4 regions of the Pseudoalteromonas sp. P1-7a genome follow, and region 4 is predicted to be linked to each of the others. Evidence: predicted binding sites of a transcription regulator. Region 4 holds the regulator's gene; each other region holds the start of a gene.

Region 1 (5,742 bases), on a different contig from region 4:
TGGAAAACCTAGGCGCTGCGGGTATGATTAAACTTGCTGCCAATCAAACTGTAGCGCGCATGCTAGAGCGTGATGATTTTAAAAAGCGTTATGGCAGCGGTCAACCCATTGCTATTCATGAATTTTTATACCCACTTGTACAAGGTTGGGATTCGGTTGCACTTGAGTCAGACGTAGAGCTTGGTGGTACTGATCAGCGTTTTAACCTTTTAATGGGGCGCGAGCTTCAAAAAGTAGAAGGTCAAAAGCCGCAAACAGTATTAATGATGCCGTTGCTTGAAGGCACAGACGGCGTTCAAAAAATGTCTAAGTCGCTAGGTAATTACATTGGTATTACGGATGCGCCAAACGATATGTTTGGTAAAGTAATGTCGATTAGTGACGTACTTATGTGGCGTTATTACGATTTACTAAGCAGCTTATCAATCGAAGAAATTGCAGCGCAAAAACAACGCGTAGAGCAGGGCACTAACCCGCGTGATATTAAGATTGAATTGGCGAAAGAATTAATTGCCCGTTTCCACAGTGAAGAAGCAGCACAAGCTGCACACGATGACTTTATCAAACGTTTTCAGAAAAAAGCGCTACCTGATGAAATCCCTGAGCTGACAATTACAATTGCAGATGAGGGTATTTTAATTGCTAACTTACTTAAAGAAGCTAATTTAGTAGCCAGTACATCTGAAGCAATGCGTATGATTAAGCAGGGCGCAGTAAAACTTAACGGTGAAGATAAAATCACTGATACTAAGCTTGAGGTAGCAAAAGGCACAACCGCTATTTACCAAGTAGGTAAACGTAAGTTTGCGAATATTACTGTTGCGTAAGCGCAGTTAAAACAAAAAAACCAGCTTAGGCTGGTTTTTTTGTGCGCGTTAAAAAACTAAATAAGCTTTACAATTTCAATGCTGATAATGACTAACAGCCAAAATACACGTGCTTGATTTAACCTATTAATTATTACGGGCACATCATCGGGAGATGGCAGTCTATCAGTACCAATTCGCATTTTATTAAAGCGCTTACCAAAATAAACTGCAGGGCCGCCTAGCTGTACGCCCATAGAGGCGGAGCACACACTTAAAATCCACCCTGTATTTGTTTGATAAAAATGTCTGCCATAGTGCTTTATGTAATGCATACTTTGTTTACTGGCTTTGCTTGCGGCAATGGTTAGTGCAAGTATGCGTACGGGGATAAATTCGATTACAAACAAAAGTATTTTAAGCGGTTTTAAAAAATGGCTGTTAGGTGATATATCGGCGCGCCACGCGTGTTGTATTAAAGTGAGGAGCCGATACGCTAAAGCGCTAATTGGCCCAAGCAATAAAAATATAAATATAACGGTAAAGTAATTGCGAGCTGTGCGTAAAATTAAGCTTTCAATTAAGGCTTTCATGATACCTGGCGCTGAGAGCTTATTAACCTCTCGGGCAAGCAGCGGCTTTACAAGTTCTCGCGCGGTAGATTTTTGGTTTTGTTTTACGAGCTTGGCAACACGCAGGGCTTTTTTCTCAATCGCTTTGCTTTCAAGGCACAAATATAAAATAAGACCTGCGAGCAGTTCAGGGTAAAAGGCAAATTCAAGCAGTAATACAATAATAATAAGAATAACGCTTAAAACTAATGTACTGGCAAGAGTGGCGGCTAAATAAAGGTAGTTTTTAGGCTCATGTGGTTTATAAACCCGTTTTCCTATCGCACTAAAAACAGCGGTTAATACTGTATTAGGGTGATACCAGCTTTTTAACGGGAAAAAGCGCTCAGCAAGGAGCGCTACAAAAAAGGCAATAAAGTCCAAATGGTTTTGAACAATATTGCTTAGCATTTACAGTGTAACTTTTGTTAGTTTTTCTAATAGTGCAACAACCATTTTTGATGAGTTGATTGATGCTGTTTCTAGGTATTCTTCAAACGACTGCGGTGACTCTTTTCCAGCAATGTCAGACATAGAACGAATAACAACAAATGGGGTATTAAGCGCAAAACATGTTTGTGCAATAGATGCACCTTCCATTTCTACAGCTAGCATTGTTGGAAAGTCGCTACGAGCTTTATCAATACGCACAGGGTCACACATAAATGAATCACCGGTACAAATTAAGCCTACTAAGGTTTTTACTTCGCTGATTTGGGCAATGGTCTGCTCGGCAGCTTCAACAAGTTTTGGGTGTGCGGCAAAGCCTGCAGGCATTTGTGGAACTTGGCCAATTTCGTAGCCAAAAGCAGTTACATCTACATCGTGATGACGTACTTCTGAAGAAATAACAACATCGCCAACACTTAGTGAGGGATCAAAGCCACCGGCAGAGCCTGTGTTAATAACACAATCAGGATTAAAGTTATCAATTAATAACGTGGTTGCAATAGTTGATGCGACTTTACCAATACCCGATTGCACAAGCGTTACTGTGTTACCAGCCAATTCGCCTGTGTAAAAAGTAAACCCTGCTTTAGTTAGCACTTGTGGGTTTTGCATTGCTTCACGTAAAATTTTAACTTCTGGCTCCATTGCGCCAATAATACCGACATTCATAGTGTTTGATTCCTGAGTTTGAATACGTAGATTATACGTGAAGTTAGCAATAAAAAACAAAAAAGCGAGCTGTTTTACGGCTCGCTTTAAATACTTTTAGGAGAGTATTTAATTCTATTTTAAATTTCGGCTAAGGCAGTGGTTTGCGCTTTAGCCTGAGAAGGTGACAATACCGCAGGTTTGCTGACGCGATTACGAGTTGGGCGAGCCGATTGCACGGCAGGTTTGCCTATTTTAAACATAATTGCATCGCGCACCTCAGAAGGCCGGTAGCCTGATTTTACTTTCATACGAATATGTGGAATGCCTGCTGACTCTAGAGCACCGTTTACAAACCAGTCGCGCTGAGCTTTGTGGCCATCTTTGTTGGCATTATTAACTAAATCGACTGCAGCCACTATCGTCATTTTTTCTTTATCGACCAGCACAAAATCGAGTTGTTTATTTTTAGCTTTAGCTAAGGCTGCACGTTTTGATTTAGCAGATAGCCCTTGCTTACAGTCGATGACATCGATAAGTTTGACGCGGCTTACAATTTTATATTGATCGCCTACCGCACGCTCTAAAAGATTTAAAAATGCCCCCTCAACCTGTGTAAACACGGTTTGTTTGCGGGTAAAAGGATACGGGTTTCCGCCATCATCATTAAATTTTGACGCAACCACGGAGGCCCCAACCACTAATACTAAAATTGATAATAAAGCGAATTCCATACGGTAACTCCATAACAACAAATTGACACTGCTCAAACAAAGCAATTTACGTGCCTAAAAATTTGGTGTTATGCGTTAATTACCGTATGTATTTAGTATTAATACAGCGCTGATATTAGGCTTTGTAGCCGCCTTCAATACCTTTGACGGCAATAGCAACCGCATCATGCGCATGAAGTGATTCATAGTGATTAATTTGCAGCCAGTAATCACTATAATTATTATGCTCAAGTACCGCTTTAATTTTCCGAGCAGCGTCTTCACAAAACATTAAATTTTGACCGTTAAGGCGGGCAAACTCTTGCTCATCTTCGCGTTTTACTGCCGCTTGTACAGGTGTTTTTAGCTCAGCTTCTAATGTATCAATTAAATTGACTACATCAAATTCACTAATCGTGTTATTTAGCTTTACTTTAACGTTGGCAATCGAACGCTGTGAGTGAGGCGTTGCCACAATACCCTGCGTTGTGCCTAGCCATGCTAAAACGTCTTTTTGATTCAATGTTTCTTGGTTAAATTTTTCGCTAAACGCATTTTGAATGAGTTGGCGAGCAAGTGCTGCAGAGCACGGGCAAGTAGATGAATAAGTTACATCAACGCTTAGCTCAAAATTAATTACGCTATTTTCAATGGTACTGGTTAGGGTAATTGGGTAGCTTTTCCAACCTGCTTTACCACTTAATAACGACTTACGACGCAGTGGTAACTCAAATTTAAATTCTATTTGGGCTTTGTCACTTAACCCTTTATGGCTGGTAATAAAAGTATCGAGTGCTTGAGCTAAAGTGTGTGGGTTAACTTGTTGCTCTGTTGAGAGTAAATCAAGCGCCAAAAATAGACGCGACATATGAATGCCTTTAGCGTCTTCTTTATGCAAATTAACAAAGGCACGCGCTTTTGCATTAACGGTAACGGGTGCTAAATCTTTCGATTCAAAAATAAATGGCAGTTCTATTTCGCCCATACCAACCCAGTCTAACTTACCTGTTTGTAAGGCGGGAGCCGTATCAGCTATATCGGGCATATTGGTTTGCATGTGCGCTACTCGTTATTGGTCATAATAAAGCGCAGCATTTTACACTAAATAATTTATTGCTGAAATGATGAGTTTAACGAGTAGGCAAAAGTAAACATGAAAATTTTCTGTTTTTGTCGCACAACATGAATATAGCTAATAGAAAAATGCTAAAATCTGCTGCAAAATGCGTTTGACTATTAATAGGCACTTTTTATTTATGCCTAGTAACGAGATACACTGACCTATGACCGATTCTTCTTTGAGCCCTTGGGCTCGAGTACTTTCTAGTTTAATAACTCGCTTTGGTGAGTTAAAAACCGCGGCAATGTGCTACGCGCTTTTATTAGGCGTGTCGCTTATATTGTCGAGTATGTTTTATTATGTGGCACTCGGTGAGGTTAATTTAGTTGATATTTTAGCAGTGGTATTTTTTACTGCGGTTGTATCTCCTTTTATGATCAGTATTTTACTCAACTCGATTAGACAATTAGATGCCTCATATGCTTATTTAGACAGCGCCACCAAACAAGAAAAACTATTAAACCAAACATTAAAAGATAATATTAACCGCCTTAATATTGAAATAGATGAGCGAAAAATGGCGTTTCATGCCAAGCATCGCGCTATTGAAGAGCTACGCCGTGAAATCGCGGAGCGTAAAAAAACTCAACAAGAACTTGCTCAACAAGGCATGCTTCTTCGCTCTATTGTCGACTCCTCCCCTGATTTATTTTATTACCGAGATAACAATGGTGTGTTTGCCGGCTGTAATAAAATGTTTGAAGAGGTTATGGGCAAAACCAGCGCTGAATTAATTGGTAAAACCGTAGAGCAGATTTTTCCAAGCTACTTTTTAGCAGAAGTACTCAGAACGGATAAGAAAGTAGAACAAACGCATCAAGCGCTGACAATTGATGTTGAATACATGGTAAATGGTGAAAACCGTTGGTTTGAGCTGCGTAAATTACCCTTTATAAACGATCAAGGGGACTACATAGGTTTATTGGCGTTCGGGCGTGATATAACTAGCCGTAAAGAAGCAGCACAAGCGCTTGAAACAGCCTATAAAGATAAAGGTAAGTTTATAGCAACGCTTAGCCATGAGCTGCGCACGCCATTAAATGGCATTGTAGGTTTAACCCGCATGCTGCTTGATACAGAGCTTAATAAGCAGCAACGCAGTTGGTGTAATACGGTGTTTTCGAGCGCTGAAACCTTAGGTAATATTTTTAACGATATTATAGATTTAGATAAAATAGACCGAGAGCAGTTAGATATAGCAACCGACTCTATTAACGTTTCAGACTTTATTAACGATGTAGTGAACTTTGCAGGTTTAATTGCTGAACAAAAAGAGCTTGAATTTTCAATTGAGCGAAATGGCACATTAGATGTTTATGCACTCCTAGACCCAACGCGTTTACGCCAAGTGGTATGGAACTTAATTAATAATGCCGTTAAGTTTACCCAGCATG
Region 2 (5,742 bases), on a different contig from region 4:
AGTGGTTGCTAACCAAAAAGAGTTTACGCAGGGCAATATGCTCACCACTGAAAATTCACTTGATTGGATGATCTCAGGCGAAGGCTTTTTTGAAGTGTTGCAACCTGATGGCAATATTGCCTATTCGCGTAATGGACAATTTACTACCGATGAAGACGGCCGCATTGTTACTTCAGGCGCTGGCTTTGTTGTTCAGCCCGAAATGAACGTACCGGATGATGCGCAATCAATTACGGTTTCTCAAGATGGTGAAGTATCTGTACGTGTTGCAGGGCAAGCCGATAATGTGGTGATTGGTCAGCTAACAATTAGCGACTTTATTAATCCATCTGGTCTTGAGCCAATTGGTCAAAACCTTTACACCGAAACGGCTGTTAGTGGTGCGCCTGTGCAAGGTAATCCAGGCGTAGAAGGGTTGGGTACTATTATTCAGGGCTCGCTTGAAACATCAAACGTTAATGTAACAGAAGAACTGGTAAACCTTATCGAAACACAACGTGTTTACGAAATGAATTCAAAAGTAATCTCAGCCGTTGACGAAATGATGAGCTACATCAATCAACAGTTATAATCGTGCACAAGGGGATAGTTATGCGTAAAGTTATTTTATTTGCCGCAGGCACCTTATTTTTAAGTGGCTGTGTTTCTACGCAAAATAGTGAAGTGGTTCAAGACGACCCATACTACGCACCCATGTACCCAGAGCCTGTAGCAGAGCCTGTTGTTGCAACAGGTTCGCTATTTAATACCAACACATTTAATGACCTGTATTCAGATAAAAAAGCGCTTAGAACAGGCGATATAATTACCGTTAAGCTTGAAGAGTCAACACAAGCTACAAAAGCCGCAAAAACTGAAACTGACAAAGAAACCGACGCCAGTTTGGACCCCATTATTGGATTAGGTGGCTTACCTGTAAATATAGGTGGCGACAGTATTCAGTTTGGTATTGGTAGTGATTCATCATTTACCGGTGACTCTAAATCAAATCAGTCAAACAGTTTAGTGGGTGATATTTCTGTAAATGTTATGCGTGTTTTACCCAATGGTAACTTAGTTATCCGTGGTGAAAAATGGCTAACACTTAACACTGGCGAAGAGTTTATTAGGCTCGAAGGGCTAGTTCGCCCGCAAGATGTAAGTGCCGATAACACGGTTGAGTCGAATAGAATTGCGAATGCCCGCATCCAGTATTCAGGTAAAGGGCAAACACAAGAGGCGCAAAGCCCAGGGTGGTTAACACGTTTCTTCAGTAGCTCGTTATTTCCATTTTAAAGGATAGTAGTATGAAAAACATTAAAGCGTTTATTTTGATCATACTGCTAGGCTGGCAATTTTCTGCCAGCGCGGAACGAATAAAAGATGTTTCTATGGTTGAAGGGGTCCGTGCCAACCAATTGGTTGGCTATGGTTTAGTGGTGGGGCTACCTGGCACAGGGGAGCAAAACTCTTACACGCAACAAAGTTTTAGGGGCATGCTAAACAGTTTTGGAATTACCTTACCTTCAACGCAAAGCCCTAAAATTAAAAATGTAGCTGCAGTGGCAGTTCATGCTGAGCTGCCGCCGTTCAGAAAGCCAGGGCAAACAATTGATATTACGGTTTCTTCTATTGGCAGTGCAGGGAGTTTACGTGGCGGCACATTACTACAAACTTTCTTGAAAGGGGTTGATGGTAACGTATACGCCATAGCACAAGGCAGCTTAATAGTAGGGGGTTTAGGTGCACAAGGGCTTGATGGCAGTAAAGTGGTTATTAATACCCCAACCGTCGGCCGCGTACCAAACGGAGCTACTGTTGAGCGCGAAGTTAAAAGTCCTTTTATGCAAGGCGACTACATTACTTTTAACTTAAACCGCCCTGACTTTACAACGGCAAAACGTTTAGAAGCAACAATTAACAATTTGGTAGGCCCTAATAGTGCACAAGCTATTGACGCTGCCTCAGTACGCGTTATTGCGCCACGTGATGCATCGCAACGAGTGTCTTATTTATCAACGCTTGAAAACCTAGAGTTTAAGCCTGCTGACACTTCAGCCAAAATTATTGTTAATTCACGTACGGGAACGATTGTCATTGGCAAAAATGTGAAGCTACAGCCTGCGGCAATAACCCATGGCGGTCTAACAGTCACAATTGCTGAACAGCAAAATGTAACGCAGCCTAATCCTTTAGCAGAAGGCGAAACCGTTGTTACACAGCAAAGTATTATTGACGTTAATCAAGATGATTCTCGTGCGTTTGTTTTTAACCCCGGCGTTAGCTTAGATGACTTAGTGCGTGCTATAAATGAAGTAGGCGCAGCACCTGGAGACCTAATGGCTATTTTAGAAGCGCTTAAAGAAGCGGGTGCAATTAACGGACAGCTTGTTGTTATTTAATTATTTTTTAGAATGTTTACCCTTCCAAATAAAGCTTAAGTACTCAAAAGGTACTTAAGCTTTTTACTGTTTACCTTTCTTTGGCTCAATTTTTGCATTTCTTAAAGCATTATTCATTTTTGTGTCAAAAAGCTGATGGAAACAAATCACCTCGATAAGCAAAACTTTTTTGATTTAAGTAATCTTAATACTTTACGTCAAGACGCTTTAAACAGCGGTGATGCATCTACTGATGCCTCTAAAGCGGCGCTAAAAAAAGCAGCGGCACAATTTGAAGCTATTTTTACGCAGATGCTTCTAAAAGGCATGCGTAAAGCTAACGAAGCATTTGAAGATGAAGACAGCCCGTTTAACTCTAGCGGCGTAAAGTTTTTTGAAGAAATGCACGATCAGCAGCTCTCTTCTGAGCTTTCATCAAATGGGTCTTTAGGCTTGGCTGATTTAATTGTGCAGCAGCTCTCTCCAGAGGCTGAAAACTTTATGCCTGGCTCAGTGTTAAGAACAACCAACGACTTTATCAGTGATAAACGCGCAGGCTCTGAACTACCCCACGAAGAACTGAATAATGTTGAGCAAGTAAATAAAGACGACTTAGCCCTCAGCAGCGAAGCAACAGACACTAAAACCCCAACACAGCCTGTACAGCAACCGACATTTAATAATGCTGGAGAATTTGTGAGTGCAGTGTGGGAGCATGCCAAAACAGCGGCCGAAAAAATAGGTTTAAACCCTGCAGTGATGGTCGCTCAGGCGGCCCTTGAGACTGGTTGGGGCAAGCATATTATTAATAAAAGTGACGGTAATAGCTCAAATAACCTGTTTAATATTAAATCAGATAAAAGCTGGGAAGGCGACAAAGCAAGTAAAGTAACGCTTGAATTTGAGCAAGGCACGCCTGTTAAAAAGCAAGCAAGTTTTAGAGCTTATGATTCTATAAAAGAAAGCGTAAACGACTTTGTCGATTTTTTAACGCAAAACCCACGTTACGAAGAAGCATTACAAAAAACAGCACAGCCAAACGAATTTTTAGATTCGCTACAAAAAGCAGGCTATGCAACGGACCCTAATTACGCGAGCAAAATAAAAAAAGTGCTAAATAGTAGTGAGCTTAAAAATATTGCAACAAGCGCGTTTACCCAAGGAGTGAAGTAATATGTCGTTTAGTTTATTAAATATTGCCAGTTCAGGGGTGCGTTCAAGCTCTGAACTGTTGCAAACGACCAGTAAAAACATCACCAATGTAAATACCGAAGGCTACGTACGTGAGCGCACTGAATTTACCACTATGGTAGATAACCAAGTAGGGCGCGGCGAAACATATCGGTTATTGAACGAATTTGCCCAGTCGCAGTTAAACCGCGATACGTCAAATAAATCGTTTTTTGATCAATTCGTAACAGAAGCCAACCGTGTTGATACTATTTTTTCGGAAGAGTCTAACAACTTATCAACCGGCATAAATTCATTATTTAATAACGTGCAAGAGGCGCTAAATCAGCCGTCTTCATCAGTTGCTCGTTCACTCGTAATGACCGATGCGCAAAGTTTAGTTGATCAAATGGACAGGCTCTCAGGTATTGTGCTTGAGCAACAAGGTATAGTGAATGAGCAGCTTGAGATTTTTTCTGAAGAAGCCAACTCACTCATCCAAAATATAAATACGTTAAACCAAGAAATTGCAGTCGTAAATGGTACTAATAACGCATCAGACGCGAGTTCTATTTATAACCAGCGCGACTTAGCTATTCGTGAATTATCAGAGCTCGTAGATATAGAAACACTCGATGGCCCTAATGGCGAAAAACTCGTATTTATGGGCAGCGGTGAGTCTTTAGTTATGGAAAACGGTACATTTAACTTGTTTTCTTTGTCGGGCGACCCCGATCCTAATTTTAAAGAATTGACGCTTGATGTTAATGGCGGCAAAGCCGTGCCGCTAGAAATAGATGCAAGCAAATTAAAAGGCAAAATTGGCGGCTTGCTGGCTTTTAGAGACGACATACTTGTGCCTGCACAAAACCAGATTGGCCAAATGGGATTGGCAATTGCAGATGCGTTCAACGAGCAAAATAAATTGGGTATGGATGCTAACGGTGAGCTAGGCGGTGATATTTTTACTATACCTACCGTGGGCGCTTATGCATACCAAGATAATACCGGCGGTGCCAGTTTAACTGCCACGCTTGAGGCCGGTAAGGGCAGTGAACTGCCTGCCAGCGACTTTATTGTTACTTATACCGCTAATGCAAATGAAGTGAGCATTCAGCCCGTTGATAATAAAGGGGAGCCGATAGGCAGCGCTTCTTTAGCAACGATACCGCCATCTGGTGTCATCGACTCAGACGACATTACAAGTGGGGAGTCGTTTGGTTTACAAATTAATGTAGCAGGTACAGGTAATACCGGTGATCAGTTTCAAATTAAACTTAACTCTGAAGCGGCAAACAGTATTTCCCTTGCGACAAGCCGCGGTGAAGACTTAGCTCTGGCATCGCCTATTCGTACAGCTAACAGTATAGATAATGTAGGCACTGCCACTATTTCAGCTGGAGAAGTAACAAGCGTTACATCGGGTGGCTTTACCACCGCCCCTAGTTTAGCCAATGGTGATATCACTCTTGTTAAAACGGGCGCTGCAAATGAATACCAAATTACAGATGCAAATGGCACCACAACCTTTACTATAACGCCACCGGCAGAGGGTATACTGGCTCAGGCTGGTGCACCTTATAGCAACTATGGCTTTGACTTTGACATTGAAGGCACGCCAGCCACTGGAGACACTTTCACCCTTGAATTTAACGAAGGCGGCTTTGATGATAACCGCAATGGTTTAAAGCTCGCTGATTTACAAAATGGCGAATTAGTGCGTAAAAATGTAGTGACAACAGCAGCAGCTGATAATCACGACACATTTAATCAAGCCTATTCGGGGTTAGTGAGTGATATTGGCGTAGTCACTGGTCAAGCCATTACCAGTGCCAGTGCATTTGATGCATTAGCCCAGCAATCTGAAGCCTGGTATGAATCGCTCTCGGGTGTAAACCTTGATGAAGAAGCTGCCAATTTACTACGTTTTCAACAATCATATTCGGCATCAGCTCAAGTATTGGCTGCTGCCCAAGAAGTTTTTGATACCTTATTAAGTGCGGCGAGGTAATTATGCGTTTATCAAATAACTTAATGTATCAAAACAACATTAATAAAATACTCGATAACCAACAAAGTGTTGCTAATGCACAAGAGCAAGTAACAACAGGTAAAAAATACTTAACTACCTCAGAAGCACCTGCCGCTATCTCGCAAGGAATGCTGTATTCAAATAAAATACAAACAAATGAGCAATATACTAAAAATATTG
Region 3 (5,742 bases), on a different contig from region 4:
AAAAGCCAAAGCACCATGCTCAATAAAATTTTAAATGGTAGTTTTAAGCCCGCATTTTCACCTGATCAGCTTACCTCCAGCCCCATAGTAAAAATACGCGATAGCGCCTACTTTGCTATTGGCCGTAAAAAGCAGCCTAACTCGTCCAGCTACATCATTTTAATTTATGATTTAGAAGCTATGTCTGACTGGCTTAAAAAAGTAGCACCAAGCGAAGGCGAATATGTATTTATGAACCAGTCGCATCAAGTTATAGCCAGCTCAGTAAAACAATTAAACGAAGCCACAGCATTAAAAGACTATTGGCCTGAGCTTGCTCATGATAATGACAAAATAAACCTAGCCAATAACACACACGCACAGTTTTTTATGCAAGCAATGGGGAATTTGCCCATTCATGCCGCCTTTTATGAGCCGCAAATAAACGTCATCACGCCAATTAAGTATGAGGTACTTTTGGAGTTTGTATTTTTAACGTTATTTTTAAGCTTAATGTTTGCTGTGTTTTTTTGGCTAAGCCAGCGTATTTTTGTAAGGCCAATGACGCATTTAATGCAATATTTTGAGCAAAATGATGCCCCTAAAGCCGCCCTTTCTAATTATCCCATTCCTTTAAATTGGCAGCCTTGGTTTTCTCGGGTTAAATATGTATTTGATAAAAATGCACAGTTAGTCGAGTCGTTACAAGAGGCTAATAAAGAGCTCGATGAGCAATTACAGCTGCAATCACAAAAGCTAAAACGCAGTTATGAAGCAAAAGAGCGGCATTTGGCATTATTAAATACCATGCTAAATAGTGTGCCTGATCTTATTTACTTTAAAAATATTGATGGTTCTTTTTTAGGCTGTAATAAAGCTTTTGAAGCTTATGTAGGAAAAGAGCAAGCAATTTTAGTCGGTAAACGTATTGAAGATTTAGACAGCGACGATTTACAGTTAAGCCTACTTGAAAAGCAAGTTTTGCAAACAAAAAGTAGCATTGAACAACGCATAGATAGCACCGACAAATCTTATCAATTAACGATTGCGCCATTTTATAATGAGCACCAACATTTATTGGGCACTATGGGGATTGGGCGAGACATTACTGAACAGCAACAAACTTTATCGGCTTTAAAAGCCTCAGAATCTAAGTTTAGAAGCGCGATAGAATTTGCAGCAAACAGCGTGGTGCTGCTCTCGCTTGAACACACCATATTGCAGGTTAATAAAGCGGCTCGTAAGTTGTTTTCACAGCAAGATATTTTAACTGGTGAGCCACTAAAAATGTTATTTGATGAAGCGCAGTGGCAAGAAATAAAAAATGCGCTTTGCCATTTATTAGATGATAAAAAGCGGGTCTACCATTTAACGCTCTCGCAAGGAAAACTAACAAATTGGCTGCAGCTAAGTGTGTCGTTGGTGTGGGATGAAAATCGGGACCCTTCTTATTACGTTATTCATATTCAAGATGTCAGTGCGCTGACTAAAGCAAAGCATGATGCAGAGCGTGCAACAATAGCCAAAAGCCGCTTTATCGCTAACTTAAGCCATGAGATACGCACGCCTCTAAACGCTGTGTTAGGGCTATTAGATATGATAGTGGAACAGGGATTAACAAATAAGCAATTGCAACAAACTAAGCAAGCTAAAAACGCGGCGCAAAGCTTATTGTTAATGCTAAACCGGATGCTTGATTTTGCCCGTGTTGAGAGTTCGCAAGCACAAATTAAACCGGTGCCTTTTTGTTTAGTTGAACTGATTGATATTTGTGAGAGCTTAACAGCGCCACTGTGTGAAAATAAAGGGTTAAGCTTTAATATTGAAGTAGACCCACTCATAACTCCCGCGCTCGTTGGTGACTCGATCCGTTTACAGCAAATATTAGGTAACTTACTCACTAATGCCGTTAAGTTTACTAATAAAGGCAGTATTACCTTAAAATTGGTACTTGAAGAAGATGATGCTTTAGATAGGCAGCGTATATCTTTTCATGTCATAGACAGTGGGGTGGGGATTGCCAAAGCAGACCAACTGCGACTGTTTGATGCGTTTACTCAAGGGGATGAATCATCTACACGTATCCACCAAGGAGTAGGGCTTGGTTTGGCCATAGTAAAGCATGGCGTTGCATTGATGGGCGGCGAAATTGCTATTAATAGTGATAAAGGCCATGGCTGTGAGTTTTACTTTACTTTATCGCTTGCAGTAGATACGGCTAAAAATAGTGTATTTATGCCTGATACATTAGCTGTTGTGAGCGATGAGACAGCACAACTAAACGAGGTTGTTAATGCTTATTCGCAAGTGGCTGCTATTCACTTAGAAGAGGCAATACGCTACCCAATAAAGCTTGCTGACGCCCAGCAACTGATTATTGATGAAAGTACGTTGAACGATTTATTAAATGTTGAATCTATAAACGAAACGCTCAGCGCCAACGCATACCCTGTGGTTGTCGTTAATCATGAGCACACATTAGCATTGCCTTGTACTACCCAAATCAACGCACAGCATGTTAAAGCCTCAGCGTTAGCACAACGATTAATGAGCTTAAACGCGAATGCGGGGGATGAACACGTTGCATCAGCCAGCAATCATGAAGCGCTAAAAAAAGATATATCGGGTTTACTTATCATGGCGGTTGATGATAACCCACTTAACTTAGACATTATTAGCAGTGTATTAAAGCAAGCCCAAGTTAATGTAGTTACAGTCACCAATGCCCCCGAGGCAATAGAGCTGCTACAAATATTAAAGCCGGATTTAATTTTGATGGATGTGCAAATGCCGCATATTGACGGTTGCCAAGCAACACAATTAATTCGCCAACAGTTTGACGCACGCCAACTGCCTATTTTTGCTTTAACAGCACATTGTGAGCCTGCAGATGTTGAGCGCTCTCTTAATAGTGGTATGAATAAGCATTTAACAAAACCTGTGGTAGCTAAGGTTTTGATAGATGCAATTAGGGACGTAGACTTTACAAAACCTAAGTTTTACGACCAAAACTTTGCGCTTACCCAGTTTAATTTTGATGAAACTTTACTGGCAACTATGGTCGGGAAGTTTGCAAAGTTATGTGACACCCAATTACAGCAAATTGAGGAAAATACCCAGCGGGATGAAGTGGTACGCTTAGTGCATAGCATAAAAGGGGTTGCGGGTAACTTAGGGTTTATTAGGCTTTCACTGTGTGCAAAACAATGTGAAGCGCATCTTAAAACAACTAACGAGCCTGTTCAGCAAAGTTTAAAAGAGCTGATCACACAGCTAAAACAAGTGATTATATTTATTGAAACCTTAGGGGGACGGGATGCCGAAAAAAGCTAAAATACTGATTGTGGATGATGATCCTCTTAATCGGCTTGTGCTTGAAAAAACACTGGGCACGGAGCATGACGTATTTTTAGTCGAAAGCGGCGAAAAAGCGCTCACCTTTATTAAATTAAATCAGGTCGATTTAATTATTTTAGATGTGGTAATGCCAGGCATTGATGGTTACGAAGTGCTTGTGCAGCTTAAAGAAAACCCTATTACGCAATCTATCCCTATCGTGTTTATATCGGCTAATAATAGCCACACCGATGAAGCCAAAGGCCTTGAGTTAGGTGCAATGGATTACATCACTAAGCCCTTTAATGCATCTATAGTAAAAGTGAGAGTTCGTAATCAATTACTTATTAAGCAAAAAAATGATTTGCTTGAGATGCTTGCCTCCATTGATGGCTTAACAGAAATACCCAACAGGCGTTATTTAGACGAAAACCTCTCTCGCGAATGGCGCAGAAGCAAACGTAATGGCTCATGCTTATCTGTTTTATTAATGGATATCGATCACTTTAAACGCTATAACGACTGCTATGGACATCGTGCTGGTGATGAGTGTTTAAAGCAGGTTGCGCAAGCCTTAGCAGCGCAATGTGAGCGTAGTACTGACTTTATAGCGCGTTACGGGGGGGAAGAGTTTGCAGCGGTCTTACCCGATGTTAATAAACAACAGGCATTAGCCTTTGCACAAAAGCTAAGAAAAGCGGTAAACAATTTAAATATAGAGCACAAAGCATCTTTAAATGCAGATCATATTACAATTAGTATTGGTATTGCGAGTATGGAAAACGGCAACGCCAGTGCCGAGCAGGCTTTACTTGAACAAGCTGACCTAGGGCTATATGCCGCAAAAGATGCAGGTCGTGATCAGGTGGTTGCGCTTAACTTGTAATATGGCTGTGTTTTCACAAAGCCTTGTTTAAATCGGCCCCACACATTATGTTATTACCGAGCGGGGCAACTATATTTTACTAGCACGTTGTTATTTGGTGATCATACCCAGCGCGCTTTCACCAATACCCACCAGTTTATCATTTTTAAACACCAACGGTGTGCACTCATCTTTTGTTGTTTTTCCATCAGAGTGAATACTATGCGTCATGTAATAAAGTACCTGATACACATCACCGTCTTTTTTTAACAGTTCGGTAAAGCTTGGCGTTTTTAATTGTGCTAAAACAGATTGGTAGCTGCTATCCATTTTTAGATCGGCAATTGCTTCGCGGTTTTTTTTATGATGCTGTTGCCAACTTGATGAGTCATTCCCTGCCCAGTGCGTTTCTGCTTCGCCATCTGATACGGCAATAACACAACCGGTTAGAAACGGGGCAATAAGTGCTGCAGCTAAAAGTGATTTTTTCATTGTTATAGTCCTTGATGAGTTTTAATTTAATTATTTACTCATTCAAGGCAAGTAGTAGGCCAATATAACAAAGATTTAAAATTCAATAGCTTATGATTTTGTGACTATTTTTAAATGATGAATTATAAAAATCATTAGTAAAAACAGCCACTTTTTAGTTTTTTTAACGATTAGGCTAATTTAGGTCAATTAAATATAGTATAGCCAAAATACGTTACACTAAACGATTACGAGATTCACCGTTAGTAAAGGCTGCTATGTTTAAGCTCACCTCATTAATTAAGCGTACGATTGACTCTGTGCTTGCCCAGGCTATGTGAGGGGTAAGCAGCAAGTTTTCGCCGGTGTAATTTGCTAGTGGGTTGGTGAGCTCTGCTGGCTCTTTTGTTAGTACATCAACGCCTGCTCCAGCAATTAAATTTTGCTCAAGCGCTGTTACTAGGTCGGCTTCGTTTATAATGCCACCGCGGGCGGTATTAATAATAATACTGCTGGGTTTCATCATTTTTAGCTCATCTAACGAAATTAAATCGCGTGTCTCATCAGTTAGCGGGCAGTGCACGCTAATTATATCAGCGGTTTTTAATACTTCTTCGAAAGGTGTGCGGTCTTTCCTACAAGGCGCACCTTTACGCTCTGCCACCACTACATTTGCGCCAAATGCTTGTGCTACTGTGGCTACACCTTTACCCAGCGTGCCGCCACCTATAATGGCAAATGTTTTACCTTGTAAATCATTAAAGCTGTAGTCTAATCTGCAAAACATTTCGCTTTTTTGCCATGCACCTTGCTGACAATCGCGTTGATAGCGATGCGTATTACCTAATAAATTAGTTACCAACGAAAACGTGTGCTGTACAACCGAAGGGGTTGAGTAGCCTGCTACGTTGGTAACGGCAATACCAAATTCTTCAGCGGCGTTTAAATCAACATTATTAGTGCCTGTTGCACTTACGCATATAAGCTTAAGTGTTTTAAGTTGGCTTATCGTATCGCGATTTAGCACAACCTTGTTGGTAATAAGGACGTCCGCGCCTTGGCTGTGAGCAACAACTTGCTCAGGTGAGGTA
Region 4 (5,742 bases):
GTACGATGAGTGCAACAAAAATATCAACAGGACAGTTATCAATAGCATCAAAGTTTACAGGCTTGTCACTAACGAGTACTAACGCAAGCGGTTCTTCTACGCCACCCATTCTGCCATGCGGAATTGCGATACCGCGGCCAATACCCGTACTACCTAGTTTTTCTCTGCTAGCTAGCGCATTAAGAATATCCTGTTGCGGTAAGTAAGGGAGCTTTTCATGAGCCAGCTCACTGATAAATTCTAAAATTCTTTTTTTACTACTAAAAAGGACCGCAGCTTTGCTGCAGTCCTGGCATACTAATGTACTTAATTTCATAATATTAGTGTCTAGCAAGCTTCTCTTTATGTTTTATGACTTGACGATCGAGCTTGTCAATCAACGAGTCTATAGCAGCATACATATCTTGGTGCTCTGTTGAGGCAAATAAATCTGCGCCGCTTACATGAATAGTCGCTTCTGCTTTTTGGTTGAGTTTTTCTACATCGAGAATGACATGCACATTGCTAATATGATCTGAGTGCCTTTCTAGCTTTGCAAATTTATTATTTACATAGTCTCTAAGTGAATCAGTTACTTCTACGTGACGACCAGTTAGGTTTAGTTGCATAAGCATTTCCTCTTTGTTTTTTACGTCTTATATCAAACTCTTTCTCTGATTTGACGGTGGAATAGCTAGCGATTCACGGTATTTTGCTATTGTGCGTCTAGCTACTTTAATTCCTTGCTCTGCCAATATATCCGCAATTTTACTATCACTCAATGGTTTGGCTGAGTTTTCCGCGGCAATTAGCTTTTTAATTAAGGCACGTATTGCGGTTGACGAACATTCGCCGCCGTTTTCAGTGCTTACGTGGCTTGAGAAAAAATATTTAAGCTCAAAAATACCACGTGGCGTATGCATATATTTTTGCGTAGTAACACGCGAAATTGTTGATTCGTGCATTTCTACCATTTCAGCAACATCGTTTAAAACCATTGGTTTCATGGCTTCGGGGCCATGTTCAAAAAACGCTTGTTGCTGTTTTACAATACAGTTTGTTACTTTTAGCAGCGTGTCGTTTCTGCTTTCAAGACTTTTTATAAACCATTTAGCTTCTTGCAGATGAGAGCGAATAAACTGGCTATCTCCACTAGATTTTACGGTACGTGACATGGCCGCATACTGACTATTTACGCGTATTTTTGGCATGCTATCTGGGTTTAGCTCTACCACCCAACGGCCCTTAATTTTTTTAACTGATACATCCGGTATGACATACTCAGACTCTTCCCTTACTATTGTATCTGCAGGTTTTGGGTTGAGGGTATGTATAAGAGTCATGACCTCTTTAAGCTCGTCTTCTTTAAGCTTAGTCTTTTTCATTAATGTACGATAGTCGCGTGCCGCTAATAGATCAATGTGATCGGTTAAGATCATTTTAGTTTGTTCTATAAAAGGGGTGTCTTTATCAAACTGATTAAGCTGAATACACAAGCACTCCTGTAAGCTTCGCGCGGCTATACCTACAGGGTCGAATAATTGAATACGTTTTAAAACGGCTTCTATTTCATCCAGTTCAACCTCAACGTCGTCATCGTTTTCTTGGTTAAAGCTTTCTAAAATTTCTTCACAACTTAGCGTTAAAATACCCGAGTCATCTACAGCTTCTACAATGGCTATAGCAATAGCTTCATCAGTGGGGCTAAAAGGAGTAAGCTGAAGTTGCCACATTAAGTACTCATGTAGCGTTTCAGTAGAGGCGCCCTGATAAATAGACTCATCTTCTGGCATTGGGCCTGAAGATGCCGCAGGGGCTGCACTCATGTACTCATCCCAAGTTACATCCATCGCCATATCATCGCTAACGGTGTCTTTATTTAAAGCTTCACCACTGTCTTGCTCGTATTCACTGGTTGTATCATCAGCCGATGCGCTTACGGTTACATCATCCGTATCTGCTTTTTGTTCATTTTTTCCAGCCGACTCTTCCGTGTAATCTTGCTCTTCTACTTCTAATAGCGGGTTGCTATCCAGTGCTTCTTGTATTTCTTGCTGGAGATCCAATGTACTGAGCTGCAGCAAGCGAATCGCTTGTTGCAATTGTGGAGTCATTGTAAGTTGCTGGCCCATGCGCAGCTGTAATGATTGCCTCATGTATCTCTAACAATCCTTTTATGTTGTTATAATTAATATTAGCAGATGCTTGTAGGTGTGGCTTAAATGTTACAGCCTAAATTGCTCGCCTAAATAAACATCGCGTACAGTTTTGTCATTTAATACGTGTTCTGGGGTGCCAGATGCAATTAGCTCCCCATGAGAAACAATGTAGGCTTTTTCACAAACATCAAGGGTTTCTCTTACATTGTGATCGGTAATTAATACGCCAATGCCACGATTTTTAAGATGTTCTATTATTTTCTTTATATCTAACACTGAAATCGGATCAACACCAGCAAAAGGCTCATCCAACAAAATAAATTTAGGGTTCGCTGCGAGTGCTCTGGCTATCTCTACACGGCGGCGTTCACCACCAGAAAGCGCCATACCTTGGCTATCACGTATATGTTGAATGCTAAATTCATCAAGTAAGTTGTTAAGCGTTTCTTCTCGCGCGGCTTTATTTAGCTCTTTGCGCGTTTCTAAAATAGCCATTAAATTTTGATAAACTGTTAGCTTTCTAAATATAGATGACTCTTGCGGCAAATAGCCAATGCCTAAGCGAGCACGACTGTGCATAGGTAATAACGTGATGTCGTTATCATCAATAGATATTTTACCTTTGTCGCTAGGTACTAACCCTACAATCATGTAAAAGGTGGTGGTTTTACCTGCGCCATTAGGGCCTAATAAGCCCACTATGCTGCCGGCTTCTACCTCAAGGCCTACATTTTTTACAACTTGGCGGCCTTTATAGCTTTTTGCTAATAGTTCTGCTTTTAAGGTGCTCATGGTTGACCTTCGTTACCTGTTTTTTCTTTAATATTTGCTTCAACAGGCACTAAAATTGTGTGGACACGATCCGTTGAGTTTTCGTCTTTTTCTGCGCTAATAAGCTGCTGCTGCATATCGTAGGTAATACTTTTAGCATTAATTTTTTGACCGGCTTGCGCGACTTCGGCATCCCCAACAAGTGTTAAAAAGCGCTTTGCTACGTCGTAACGTACTTCGTTTGCACTGGCACTCATTACGGTACCATCGTCTTGTTTTTCTTCGAAGTAGGCAGGGCTGCCAGTGGCAATAAGCAGTTGTTTGTTATCCCCTAGGTCTTCACGTTTATGTACTTCGAGTCGGTCGGCTGTAATTTTGCGGTTCCCATGCACAATTTCGACGTTTTTTTCAAAAATACCTACGTTTTCTTTAAGTTGACCTTCTTGACGGTCTGCACTAATAGAAATTTGGTTTGCTGGCGGTTGAGCAGCAGGCTCAGCAGCAGAAGCGCTAAATGCCAGCATCAGCGATGGGATAATAAGTATTTTAGTGAGTTTATTGGTCATAATATATTGTTCGCGTATGGTTAATTAGTTTTATTACTTCGGTTTTTAAATCGGCTTCAAGGCCTTTACCGACAATCTTTAAATTTGGCCCAGTGACAACCACTGGCTGCTCAGAGCGCATTGTTAGCGCTTTAATGTCGACTTCGATGTTGTCGGCATTGATGTTATCTATCATGGCGTTATCAACTAAATTTTTGGCAACCACGTTGCCTTCTAAAATAAGTTGTTTATCTTCGTAAAGCGTTGCTTCGTCAGCGTTTATTCGCCATGTTTGTGTTTCGTTATATAAAGTAAAAATAGGCTTTTCAAAAAATGTAAAACCAAGTTGTTGGTACAGCTCCATTTTAGCCGCGGTAACTTTATGGCTTATTTTACCTTGCTCGTCATAGGTTGTTTGCTTAAGCTCTATAGCGGTGTAATCAGGCTTTGCAATGACTTCTGGTTCTTGCTCTGGTGCTACATTGCTTTGCGTAAAATAAGGGTACCAAAGCCAAACCATACAGCCGATGAATAACACACTGAGTATAACGCGTGCTGCATTCATGAACTGGTACCTTGTGTAGTAAGTGCTATACCGTTTTCGAGCATGAGTAAATCTGTGAGCTCTCTCACTGCACCAAAGCCACCAGGCATTTGTGTAGTGTAATGCGATAAGCGTTTAATTAGCGGGTGCGCATCGTTTACTGCGACGGCAAAACCAACGCGCTCCATGACGGGCATGTCAGGTCCATCATCGCCAATATAGGCTATTTGTTCATCAGTTAACTTTAAAGTGTTTTTGAGTTCTTGATAAGCAATAAGTTTGTCTTCTTGGCCTTGATAAATATGCTGTACGGTTAAGCTGCTCATGCGAGCTTGCACTATTTTTGAATGACGCCCCGTAATAACCGCAACTTCAAAACCGCTATTGATCAGTGCCTTAATGCCAAAACCATCTTTTGTATTAAATGCTTTTAACTCTTCGCCTTGGTTACCGAGGTAAATTCGGCCATCAGAAAATACACCATCAATATCGCATATGAGTAGTTTTACTTTTTTGGCGCGTGCTCTGGCATCATCGCTTAGCGGTTGATAGAGATCTTCAAATTGCATTTATAATACTCCTGCTTTTAAGAGGTCTTGCATATTTAAGGCGCCCACAGGCTGGTTTTGCTCATTAACTATGATTAAACCATTAATCCGCTTATTTTCCATTATATTTAGTGCTTCTGCTGCAAGCATATCGGCCGTGGCGGTGGTGCATGACTTAGTCATAACTTGGTTAATAGCGGTGTTATGTATATCAACTTTTTGCTCTAAAATACGACGTAAGTCGCCGTCGGTAAAAAGGCCAGCAAGCTGTTGATTGTTATCTACAATAGCAGTCATGCCTAGCCCTTTGGCAGACATTTCTATTAACGCGTCTTTAATTGTTTGCGTTACACCTATAATAGGGGTGTTTGTGCCGCTGTGCATTACATCTTTTAAAGTGAGCAACAATCGCTTACCTAAGCTGCCGCCAGGGTGAGAGAGTGCAAAGTCATCGGCGGTAAAACCGCGTGCTTCTAAAAGCGCAACCGCCATTGCATCACCCATTGCTAAAGTGGCTGTGGTGCTTGCTGTTGGCGCTAAACCTAACAAACATGCTTCTTGTTCTACCTTTATGCATACGTGCACATCGGCAAGTGTTGCCATAGTAGAAAGCGGGTTGCCCGTCATCGATATTATTTTTGCACCGAGGCGTTTTAGCACCGGAATAATATTTAGTACTTCACTGGTTTCGCCCGAGTTTGATATAAGCATAACCACATCATTTTTGGTTATCATGCCTAAATCACCATGACTTGCTTCGCCTGGGTGAACAAAAAAAGCAGGGCTGCCTGTACTGGCAAGGGTAGCAGCAATTTTATTACCAATATGGCCTGATTTACCCATACCAATAACAATAATGCGGCCTTGGCAATCAAACATGGCCTGACACGCATTATTAAAGTTTTCATCAACGTATTGTTTAATATCCGCAAGCGCTTGGCGTTCTATGTTTAATACGCGTAAACCTTGCTCTATAAAGTTTAGTTGTGCCATTGTTACCCTACTTGACTAAAAATATAACCTTGGTACGCCAAAAATGCGATGAGTAATAGACCACCTTCTACTCTATTGATACGCTGAGAACCTCTAAAGTTCAATGACATAATAATAAGCGCAAGCGTTGCACCCAACATAATAAGTATGTCGCGGTTTGCAAGTGATGGGTCGACCACTGATGGGTTAATAATACCTGCAAG

What was found. The regulator sigma-54, encoded in region 4, starts transcription at its own class of promoters, with help from an activator protein. The targets are predictions, from matches to a motif close to GTTGGCACGNNNNTNGNNT.
Region 1: the regulator sigma-54 is predicted to act here: its motif matches at 3,289-3,307, upstream of AN389_RS17235 (DUF2726 domain-containing protein).
Region 2: the regulator sigma-54 is predicted to act here: its motif matches at 2,461-2,479, upstream of flgJ (flagellar assembly peptidoglycan hydrolase FlgJ).
Region 3: the regulator sigma-54 is predicted to act here: its motif matches at 4,718-4,736, upstream of AN389_RS13070 (DUF3192 domain-containing protein).

What each region holds. Positions count from the first base shown of each region.
Region 1 is NZ_LKDU01000036.1:10,643-16,384, reverse strand. Features, by position in the region: gene tyrS (tyrosine--tRNA ligase) at 1-827, shown strand, start outside; gene AN389_RS17245 (regulatory signaling modulator protein AmpE) at 884-1,828, opposite strand; gene mtnN (5'-methylthioadenosine/S-adenosylhomocysteine nucleosidase) at 1,829-2,536, opposite strand; gene AN389_RS17235 (DUF2726 domain-containing protein) at 2,656-3,249, opposite strand; gene folE2 (GTP cyclohydrolase FolE2) at 3,365-4,285, opposite strand; gene arcB (aerobic respiration two-component sensor histidine kinase ArcB) at 4,512-5,742, shown strand, end outside.
Region 2 is NZ_LKDU01000014.1:14,050-19,791, forward strand. Features, by position in the region: gene flgG (flagellar basal-body rod protein FlgG) at 1-571, shown strand, start outside; gene flgH (flagellar basal body L-ring protein FlgH) at 592-1,275, shown strand; gene AN389_RS10515 (flagellar basal body P-ring protein FlgI) at 1,287-2,381, shown strand; gene flgJ (flagellar assembly peptidoglycan hydrolase FlgJ) at 2,517-3,533, shown strand; gene flgK (flagellar hook-associated protein FlgK) at 3,535-5,541, shown strand; gene flgL (flagellar hook-associated protein FlgL) at 5,544-5,742, shown strand, end outside.
Region 3 is NZ_LKDU01000021.1:8,245-13,986, reverse strand. Features, by position in the region: gene AN389_RS13080 (PAS domain-containing hybrid sensor histidine kinase/response regulator) at 1-3,312, shown strand, start outside; gene AN389_RS13075 (diguanylate cyclase) at 3,296-4,201, shown strand; gene AN389_RS13070 (DUF3192 domain-containing protein) at 4,292-4,672, opposite strand; gene AN389_RS13065 (D-2-hydroxyacid dehydrogenase) at 4,887-5,742, opposite strand, start outside.
Region 4 is NZ_LKDU01000005.1:84,465-90,206, reverse strand. Features, by position in the region: gene AN389_RS05715 (PTS sugar transporter subunit IIA) at 1-316, opposite strand, end outside; gene hpf (ribosome hibernation promoting factor) at 321-608, opposite strand; gene AN389_RS05705 (RNA polymerase factor sigma-54) at 636-2,135, opposite strand; gene lptB (LPS export ABC transporter ATP-binding protein) at 2,205-2,930, opposite strand; gene lptA (lipopolysaccharide transport periplasmic protein LptA) at 2,927-3,475, opposite strand; gene lptC (LPS export ABC transporter periplasmic protein LptC) at 3,465-4,019, opposite strand; gene kdsC (3-deoxy-manno-octulosonate-8-phosphatase KdsC) at 4,016-4,567, opposite strand; gene AN389_RS05680 (KpsF/GutQ family sugar-phosphate isomerase) at 4,568-5,539, opposite strand; gene AN389_RS05675 (calcium/sodium antiporter) at 5,542-5,742, opposite strand, start outside.